Regions from separate parts of the Streptomyces sp. NBC_00212 genome, predicted to be linked through region 1. Evidence: riboswitches for the same ligand, from Rfam matches in the RefSeq annotation. Region 1 holds a riboswitch; each other region holds the start of a gene.
The links. A riboswitch is a leader RNA that binds a small molecule or an ion and turns the genes downstream of it on or off. The one in region 1 is predicted to bind cobalamin.
Positions count from the first base shown of each region.

Region 2: linked by a shared signal. The riboswitch ahead of OHA17_RS02605 (CoA-acylating methylmalonate-semialdehyde dehydrogenase) and the one ahead of metE (5-methyltetrahydropteroyltriglutamate--homocysteine S-methyltransferase) in region 1 are both predicted to bind cobalamin.
Region 3: linked by a shared signal. The riboswitch ahead of OHA17_RS24975 (ABC transporter substrate-binding protein) and the one ahead of metE (5-methyltetrahydropteroyltriglutamate--homocysteine S-methyltransferase) in region 1 are both predicted to bind cobalamin.

Region 1 covers NZ_CP108115.1:666,519-669,742, forward strand. The annotation lists gene OHA17_RS03505 (S41 family peptidase) at 139-1,542, shown strand; cobalamin riboswitch at 1,634-1,854, shown strand; gene metE (5-methyltetrahydropteroyltriglutamate--homocysteine S-methyltransferase) at 2,005-3,224, shown strand, end outside.
Region 2 covers NZ_CP108115.1:482,490-485,713, reverse strand. The annotation lists gene OHA17_RS02620 (short-chain fatty acyl-CoA regulator family protein) at 1-460, shown strand, start outside; partial or broken gene OHA17_RS02615 (short-chain fatty acyl-CoA regulator family protein) at 468-979, opposite strand; partial or broken gene OHA17_RS02610 (citrate/2-methylcitrate synthase) at 1,056-1,271, shown strand; cobalamin riboswitch at 1,301-1,487, shown strand; gene OHA17_RS02605 (CoA-acylating methylmalonate-semialdehyde dehydrogenase) at 1,711-3,210, shown strand; gene OHA17_RS02600 (acyl-CoA dehydrogenase family protein) at 3,215-3,224, shown strand, end outside.
Region 3 covers NZ_CP108115.1:5,449,381-5,452,604, forward strand. The annotation lists gene OHA17_RS24965 (amino acid permease) at 1-1,139, shown strand, start outside; gene OHA17_RS24970 (Mov34/MPN/PAD-1 family protein) at 1,225-1,647, shown strand; cobalamin riboswitch at 1,697-1,830, shown strand; gene OHA17_RS24975 (ABC transporter substrate-binding protein) at 1,868-2,848, shown strand; gene OHA17_RS24980 (FecCD family ABC transporter permease) at 2,854-3,224, shown strand, end outside.

The sequences.
Region 1 (3,224 bases):
GTCGATCCTCCGCAGGTCCCGCTCCACCGCCCGTCGCTCCTGCTCAGGTAGGGCCTGGTCGGCCCGTGTGGTGGATGTCGGGCCAAGGGCCCGGCGCTATCGTCGAGTGCGGTCGGCGAGCGACGGGGAAGGGCTCACATGGTGCGCGTACGGACGGTCGCCCGAGCGGCGGCGATCGGGATGGCTCTGGCATTGACCGTCGGCGCGGCCGGGGCGGCGCCCGCCGCCGGGCCGGGGGCCCTCGACGGGGTGTGGCGCATGGACGGCTACGGCACTGTGGTGACGATCGCGAGCGGGAAGCTCACGACGTACGACACCACCCGCGTCAGCTGCCTGCCGGGTGCCGTCACGGCCGAGCAGGTCGGCAGTCCGGGCCCGGGCGGAGCGACCCGCTTCGGCGAGGGCTCGGTCGGTTCGATGACCCTCACGCCGGAGGGGCGGGGGCACGCGGTCCTCGCGCCGGACGACGCGGCCGGCGTACGTCATCTGGAACGGCTGCCCGCGCTGCCGCAACCGTGCGGGAAGCCCGCCGAGGAGGGGCCGCTCGCCGTGTTCGACCGGTTCTGGGCCACCTTCGCGGAGAACTACCCCTTCTTCGCCGCCAAGGGCATCGACTGGCGGGCAGCCAGGGACCGATACCGCCCGCTCGTCACACCGACCACCACCGACGCGCGCCTCCAGCAGATCCTCACCGACATGATCCGCCCGCTGAACGACGCCCACACGGGCCTCGTCCACGGGGGCAGGACCGTCTACTTCGGTCTGCGGCCCGGCACCAGGGTGCCGACGCCGAACCTGCGAGCGCGCGCGGCAGACGCCGTCACCCACCAACTCGTCGCCCCGGCACGGACGTTCGCCCAGGGCAAGCTCGTGGTGGGTCAACTGCCGCACCACATTGGCTACTTGAGGATCGATTCCTTCGACGGGTACGTCGACGGGGACGACTTCCAGCGACAAGTCGCCGAACTCGACCGCGCTCTGGACGCGTTGCTCACGCCCGGTGCCGCCGCAGGATCCGATCCACTGGGCGGCCTCGTGATCGACGTTCGGCTCAACGGAGGCGGCTCCGACGCGCTCGGCCTGCGGATCGCCTCGCGGCTCACCGACCGCGCGTACACGGCGTACCGCAAGGTGGCCCGCAACGACCCCGACGACCCGGTCCGCTTCACCCGCCCCCAGCCGATCGTGGTGCACCCCGCCACGGCCCCGCGCTGGACCGGGCCGGTCGCCCTGCTCACGAGCGGCAGTTCCGTCAGCGCGGCGGAGACGTTCACGCAGGCACTGATGGGCCGTGACCCCGAGGTGACGCGGATCGGCGAGAACACCCAGGGCGTCTTCTCGGACGTCATGTTCCGCCCCCTGTCGAAGGACTGGGCGGTCATCCTGCCCAACGAGAAGTACCTCGATCAGGACGGCCGCTCCTTCGACGGCCCGGGCATCCCGCCCCGGTTGCGCACCCCCGTCTTCACCGAGGACGACCTCAGCCACGGGCGGGACTCGGCACTGACGCTGGCCCGCCGGGTGCTCTCCCGCGGCAATTGAAGCCCTCCCCGTTGCCGTGGTGGGGCGCCGCGTGCCGCAGCTCACCGTCCGGTATACGGAAACGTGGTTTCCGGGTCGCCGGTCGAGCGCATAGGGTGCGAACGCAGCTGGTTCGCCCCGTCCGCCAGGCGGGATGCGTCGTAAGAGGGAACCCGGTGGGAATCCGGGACTGCCCCGCAGCGGTGAGCGGGAACGACCGCCGTCATACGCACTGGGCCCGGCCGGGCCTGGGAAGCGACGGCCAGTAGATGCCTCAAAGAGCACGAGGCGTGCCCGCGAGTCCGAAGACCTGCCACTGCCCGTGTGCGACCGTTCGCGCACGGAGATCCCGGTGACCTCGTGGGCGGGTCGGCGTACGCACCAGCGGCAGCGGCACACACCGCGGCCCCGGTCCGTCGTCCCTTCGCGCCTTCGTCCCGTTCCGGGGTCCGCTCCACCGAAGAGCTCGCGAAGGAGAGTCTCGTGACGACCAAGCCCGCAACCGCGGCAGCACACGCCACCGTGTACGGCTACCCCCGCCAAGGCCCCAACCGGGAACTCAAGAAGGCGATCGAGGGCTACTGGAAGGGCCGTGTCGGCGCGCCCGAACTCCGGCGCACCGCCGCCGAACTGCGGGCGGCCACCTGGCGGCAGCTCGCCGAGGCGGGCGTCCACGAGGTGCCGACCGGTGACTTCTCGTACTACGACCACGTCCTGGACACCAGCGTCATGGTGGGGGCCGTCCCCGACCGCCACCGCGAGGCCGTCGCGGCCGACGCCCTGGACGGCTACTTCGCCATGGCGCGCGGCACCCAGGACGTGGCGCCGCTGGAAATGACCAAGTGGTTCGACACCAACTACCATTATTTGGTACCGGAGTTGGGGCCGGACACCGTCTTCGGCGCCGACTCCTCCAAGCAGGTCGGTGAGCTGACTGAGGCCCTCGCGCTCGGGCTCGCCGCGCGTCCCGTGCTCGTGGGACCGGTGACCTACCTGCTGCTCGCCAAGCCCGCGCCCGGCGTGGCCGCCGACTTCGAACCGCTGACCCTGCTCGACCGACTGCTCCCGGTGTACGCGCGGGTGCTGGCCGATCTGCGGGCGGCCGGAGCCCAGTGGGTGCAGCTGGACGAGCCCGCGCTCGTCCAGGACCGCACTCCCGCCGAACTGAACGCCGTCGCCCGCGCCTACCGCGAGCTCGGCTCACTCACCGACCGCCCGAAGCTCCTGGTCGCCTCCTACTTCGACCGGCTCGGCGAGGCCCTGCCGGTCCTCGCCAAGGCGCCGGTCGACGGGCTCGCCCTGGACTTCACCGGTCCCGCGGCCGCCAACCTCGACGAGCTCGCCGCGGTCGGCGGCCTGCCCGGCAAGCGGCTCGTCGCCGGGGTCGTGGACGGGCGCAACGTGTGGATCAACGACCTGGAGAAGTCGCTCACCACGCTGGCCACGCTGCTCGGTCTCGCCGATCGTGTGGACGTGGCCGCCTCCTGCTCGCTGCTGCACGTCCCGCTGGACGCGGCCGCCGAACGCGGCATCGAGCCGCAGATCGCGCGCTGGCTCGCCTTCGCCCGCCAGAAGACGGCCGAGGTCGTGACACTGGCCCGCGGCCTGTCCGGCGGCACCGGCGCGATCACGGCCGAACTGGCCGCGAACCGGGCCGACTTGGCCTCCCGCGCCGGTTCGGCCATCACCCGCGATCCGGCCGT
Region 2 (3,224 bases), 180 kb from region 1:
GCGCGTCGACCGGGCGGGCAACATGTCCAAGCGTCAGTCCGCCACCGCCTTCCACTTCTCGCGGGCCGGCGGCACCTGCCCGCTGTGGAACGTGTACGAGGCGTTCGCCGCGCCCGGCCGCATCCACGTCCAGGTCGCCGCCATGCCGGACGGCCAGCGCTATCTGTGGACCGCCCGCGCGATCTCCCGGCACCGGGGCGGCTGGGGCGAGCCGGGCAAGACCTTCGCCATCGGCCTCGGCTGCGAGATCCGGCACGCCGCACGGCTGGTCTACTCCGACGGCCTCGACCTCGACAACACCTCCGCCGCCGTCCCCATCGGCATGGGCTGCCGCCTCTGCGAACGCACGGACTGCCCTCAGCGGGCCGTACCGCCGTTGGACCGCCGGTTGGCCGTCGACGAGAACAGCAGCACTTTCGTCCCCTACCCGGTGGCCGGGGAGCAGTCCGCCATCGGCTGATGGCCCGTCAGGAGTAGCCCGAAGTCTCCACCGGATACGGCACGTACGTACGCCGGTCAGGTTCGACGGCCAGCCGCCCGCCGGCCGGGGGCCGGGCCCGCTGGGCGCAGTCGCGGCGTCCGCAGATGAGGCAGCCGAGCCCGATCGGGGTCGCCGCCCGGGGGTAGTCCAGGGCGACGCCCTCCGCTCGTAGACCAAGCGGTGCGCGTGGCGCAGTTCGCAGCCCAGGGCGATGGCGAACTCGGCGCGCGGCGACGATGCCCGGCCCCGCTCCGGGTGACGGTCCGCGCGACCCGGAAGTAGCGCTTCCCGTCGGGCATTTCGGCGACCTGGGTGAGGATGCGGCCGGGGAGGAGAACGCCGCGTACGCCATCCACAGCGGGCAGGTGTCAGTCCAGCCGCGTCGACAAGGCGGTCCAGGAGCGGCCCATGCTCCAACAGGGCGATTTGTGCGGCGAGTTGGAAGGCTCGCTGACCCTCCGTCAGCCACGGCGACAGGAACAGCAGGCGGGGCTCGTGACCAACTCCCTTACGTACCGCAGCTACCCGGTCCAGGACCTCGCCGCCCGGTGCTCGTTCGAGGAGGTCGCGTTTCTGCCGCAAGGGCATCCGCCCCAACATCGATTACCCGGCCGGACTCGCGTACCACCTCATGGGTTCCGGCATCCCGACGTTCACCCCGATCTTCGTGATGAGCCGCATCACCGGATGAGCCGCCCGCATCACCGAGCAACCGGCCCACAACGCACTCATCCGCCCGCTGGGCTCCTACACCGGACCCGGCCGGCGGACCGTGTCCACTGCGCAATGAGTGAGGGACGGGGTGGACTTACTAGGACGTCCAACTATATGTTCGTGGGTAAGCCCGCGGTGCAGGGAAGCCGGTGTGAATCCGGCGCGGTCCCGCCACTGTGACCGGGGAGTGTGTCGCCGAGCAGTACGCCACTGACGTGCCAGCACGTCGGGAAGGCGGGCGACGCGCGCTGATCCGGGAGTCAGGATACCGGCCGTGGGGTGTTCCGTGTTGTCCACGAGGATGGAGAAGACACGCATGGCACCGGTACGTGACCACGGCCCTGGTGATCCGGCGGAGTACCCGAAGTGCGCGGCTGTGGCCGCGCGTTCGTAACTCGCCGAAGGCATTCGTCCTTCGCTGTCCCGCGCCTTGTCCAGCGGTGCGCACCCCGATCGGTGCCGCGCCGCCGCCAAGCCGCGCCTCCTCGGAGCCCACCTGACGAGAGCAGGTTTCCATGGTCCGTGAACTCACCCACTTCATCGGCGGAAAGCACACCTCCGGAACCTCCGGCGGCTACGCCGACGTGTACGACCCCAACACCGGCGCGGTGCAGGCCAGGGTCCCCCTCGCGGGACGCGCCGACACCGAGGCGGCGATCGCCGACGCCGCGGAGGCGCAGGTCGCATGGGGCCAGTGGAACCCGCAGCGACGCGCCCGCGTCATGCTGCGATTCCTCCAACTCGTCGAAGGTGAACGGGAGTCACTGGCCCGGCTGCTCTCGTCCGAGCACGGAAAGACCGTCGCCGACGCGCACGGCGACATCCAACGCGGCCTGGAAGTCGTCGAGTTCGCGGCCGGGATCCCGCATCTGCTCAAGGGAGAGTTCACCGACAACGCGGGCACCGGCATCGACGTGCACTCGCTGCGCAGCCCGCTCGGCGTCGTCGCCGGCATCACCCCGTTCAACTTCCCGGCGATGATCCCGCTGTGGAAGGCCGCACCCGCCCTGGCCTGCGGCAACGCCTTCATCCTCAAGCCGTCCGAGCGCGACCCGTCCGTACCGCTGCGCCTGGCCGAGCTCTTCCTTGAGGCCGGTCTGCCGCCGGGCGTCCTGAACGTCGTCAACGGCGGCAAGGAAGCCGTCGACACCCTCCTCGAAGACCCGCGGGTCCAAGCCCTCGGCTTCGTCGGGTCCACCCCGATCGCCGCGCACATCTACGCGACCGCCGCCGCCCACGGCAAGCGCGCCCAGTGCTTCGGCGGCGCCAAGAACCACATGATCGTGATGCCGGACGCCGACCTCGACCAGGCCGTGGACGCGCTCATCGGCGCGGGCTACGGCTCGGCGGGGGAGCGCTGCATGGCGATCTCGGTCGCCGTACCGGTCGGCGAGGAGACCGCCGACGCCCTGGTCGAGCGGCTCAAGGACTGCATCGCCACCCTGCGCATCGGCCGCTCCGACGACCCGGACGCCGACTTCGGCCCGCTGGTGAGCCGCGACGCCCTTGACCGGGTCAACCGCTATGTCGACATCGGCGTCACCGAAGGCGCCCAACTCGTCGTGGACGGACGCGGGTTCACCCTGCCCGGGAGCGAGTCCGGCTTCTTCGCCGGAGCCTCGCTCTTCGACCGGGTCTCGCCGAACATGCGGATCTACCGCGAGGAGATCTTCGGCCCGGTGCTGTGCGTGGTCCGCGCCGCCGACTACGAGGAGGCCCTGCGGCTGCCCAGTGAGCACCCGTACGGCAACGGCGTCGCCCTCTTCACCCGCGACGGCGACACCGCCCGCGACTTCACCCGCCGGGTCAACACCGGCATGGTCGGCGTCAACGTGCCCATCCCGGTCCCGGTGGCTTACCACACCTTCGGCGGCTGGAAGCGCTCCGGCTTCGGCGACCTGAACCAGCACGGCCCGGACGCCGTCCGCTTCTACACCCGCACCAAGACCGTCACCTCGCGCTGGCCCTCCGGGGTCAAGGAAGGCGCGAGCTTCACCATCCCGACGATGGGGTGACCGCGTGACCACGA
Region 3 (3,224 bases), 4.8 Mb from region 1:
TCGGCCCGTTCTGGGGCTTCGTCACCGGCTGGACGTACTGGCTCTTCTGGGTCGTCACCGGCATCACCGAGGTGACCGCGGCCGCCCAGTACATGTCCTTCTGGACCCATGGCAGCATCCCGCAATGGGCCTACGCGCTGATCTTCACGCTCATCCTGTACGCCGTGAACCTCATCTCCGTGAAGCTCTTCGGTGAGCTGGAGTTCTGGTTCTCCATGGTCAAGGTCACCGCGATCGTCGGCATGATCCTGATCTGCGCCGGCATCCTCACCGTCGGCTTCTCGGACGCCGCGGACACCGCCACCGTCGCCAACCTGTGGAACGACGGCGGGTTCTTCCCCAAGGGCATCGGCGGCACGCTGATGACCCTGCAGATCGTGATGTTCGCCTTCCTCGCCGTCGAGCTGGTCGGTGTGACCGCGGGCGAGTCCAAGGACCCCGAGAAGACCCTGCCCAAGGCCATCAACACCGTGCCGTGGCGCATCGCCGTCTTCTACATCGGCGCCCTGATCATGATCCTCTCGGTCGTCCCGTGGCACGAGTTCCAGCCGGGCGTCAGCCCCTTCGTCGCCGCCTTCCAGAAGATGGGCCTCGGCATCGGCGCCGGGATCGTCAACTTCGTCGTGCTGACCGCCGCGCTCTCCTCCTGCAACTCGGGCATGTACTCCACCGGCCGCATGCTGCGCGACCTCGCGCTCAACGGCCAGGGCCCGAAGGCCTTCACCAAGCTGACCAAGAGCGGCACCCCGCTGATCGGCACCACGGTCTCCGCGGCGCTCATGCTGGTCGGCGTGTGGATCAACTACGTGGCGCCCGGCAAGGCCTTCGACTACGTGGTCTCCTTCGCCACCATCTCCGGCATGTGGGCCTGGATCATGATCCTGGTCTGCCAGATCCGCTACCGCCGCCAGTCGGACGCCGGAGCCCTGCCGCAGTCCAGCTTCCGCGCCCCCGGCGCCCCGTACACCAGCTGGTTCGCGCTGCTCTTCATCTTCATGGTCATCGTGATGATGGGCATCGACAAGGACTCCCGCGTCTCGCTGTACTGCGCGCCGCTGTGGGCCCTGATCCTGGGCGTCTCCTACCTCGTCCTGAAGGCCAAGAACCCCGAGAACAAGGCCTTCGCCAAGCGCAGCTGATCCGCTGACCAGCAGGTTCTCACCATGCGGGCCGTCTCGTATCGCACCTCGATACGGGACGGCCTGTCTGCTTATCCTTGCCGACATGCTGACCATCACCCAGGCCCTGCACGACCAGCTCGTGGCGCACGCCCGCGCCGACCACCCCGACGAGGCGTGCGGTGTGGTCGCGGGCCCGGCGGGCACCGGCCGCGCCGAGCGCTTCATCCCGATGCTGAACGCGGCCCGCTCGCCCACGTTCTACGAGTTCGACTCGCAGGACCTCCTGAAGCTGTACCGCGAGATGGACGACCGCGACGAGGAGCCGGTGATCGTCTACCACTCGCACACCGCGACCGAGGCGTACCCGTCCCGCACGGACGTGACGTACGCCAACGAGCCGGGCGCGCACTACGTCCTGGTGTCGACGGCGGACACGGACGGGGCGGGGGAGTTCCAGTTCCGCTCGTACCGGATCGTGGACGGCGTGATCACGGAAGAAGACGTGAAGGTCGTCGAGGCGTACTGACGCGTACCGCCGCGCGCCGCCGCGTACGGACCGACACGTACTATCTGTACGCAATCTTGATTATTCGGGCGGCAGGACCCAGGAAGCCGGTGTGAATCCGGCACGGTCCCGCCACTGTGACCGGCCCCGTGGACACCCCGCGGCGCCGGAAGCCAGGAACTGACCTGCCGCCTTCTCCCGACGACAGGGGACGTGGAAATCCCCTTGGAGGAGCTCAGTCATGCTCTGGCGCCGCGCGGCCCTGGCCGCCGCCCTGCTGTTCCCGCTCGCCGCGTGCACGACACAGGCGCGGCCCGAGGCCCGGGGCGGCCCGGCCCCCGGCTTCCCGTACACGGTCACCAACTGCGGGGTGACGACGACGTTCACGGCGCCGCCGAAGCGGGCGGTGACGATGAACCAGCACGCCACGGAGGTGATGCTGGAGCTGGGCCTCGCCAAGTCCCTTGTCGGGACCGCCTACTTGGACGACAAGGTGCTGCCGAAGTACGCGGCGGACTACCACTCGGTCCCGGTCCTGGCCGCCGAGTACCCCTCGTACGAGAAGCTCCTGTCGGTCGCGCCCGACTACGTGTACGGCGGCTACGCAACCGCCTTCGCCGCGAACGAGGGCCGGGGCCGCGAGGCGCTCGCCAAGAGCGGCATCAAGTCCCGCCTGAACGTGGAGAACTGCCCCAAGGGCGCCTCGACGACGATGGACGAGGTGTACGAGGAGGTCCGCGAGGTCGGCCGGACGTTCGGGGTGCCCGAGCGGGCGGAGTCGTGGGTGAAGTCGGCCGAGGCCACGAACGCGAGGACGGCGGCGGCCCAGAAGGGGCGGGCGCCGGTCTCGGTCTTCGTCTACGACAGCGGGGACAAGACGGCGTTCACGGTGGGCGGCAAGGGCATCGGCAACGACATCGTGACGAGGGCGGGCGGCCGCAACGTCTTCGCGGACGACCTGAAGGACAAGTCCTTCGGCGACGCGAGCTGGGAAAACGTGGTGGCCCGCGGGCCGGAGCTGATCCTGATCCTGGACTACGGCGGCACGAGCGTGGCGGCCAAGAAGCAACGCCTGCGCGACGACCCGGCGCTGGCGTCCGTCCCGGCCGTCAAGAACAACCGCTTCGCGGTCCTGCCGCTGTCGGACATGGTGACGGGGGTCAGAGCACCGGACGCGGTGGCGAAGCTGGCGGGGCAGCTCCGCCCGGGGGCGGGGGAGTGAGCGGGGTGACCCCGCGTTGGCGGTACCCCCTCGTGCTCGGGGGGCTCACAGCCGTACTGGCTGCCGGCTTCATCGCCGGGCTCGCGCTCGGCTCGGTGCGGATACCGGCCCACCAAGTGCTCGGGATCGTCACCGGTTCGGCGGAGCCCGGCCCGTACCGGACCATCGTGCTCGACGTGCGGCTGCCCCGCGTCGTGCTCGGGGCCGTCACCGGGGCCGGGCTCGCCGTCATCGGGACCGTACTGCAGGCCCTCGTGCGCAACCCCCTCGCCGACCCCTTCCTGCTCGGGGTGTCCAGCGGGGCCTCCGCCGGCGCCGTCGCCGTGATCGTGCTCGGGGTGGGGGCCGGGGTGGCCACCACCGTCGCGCTGCCCGC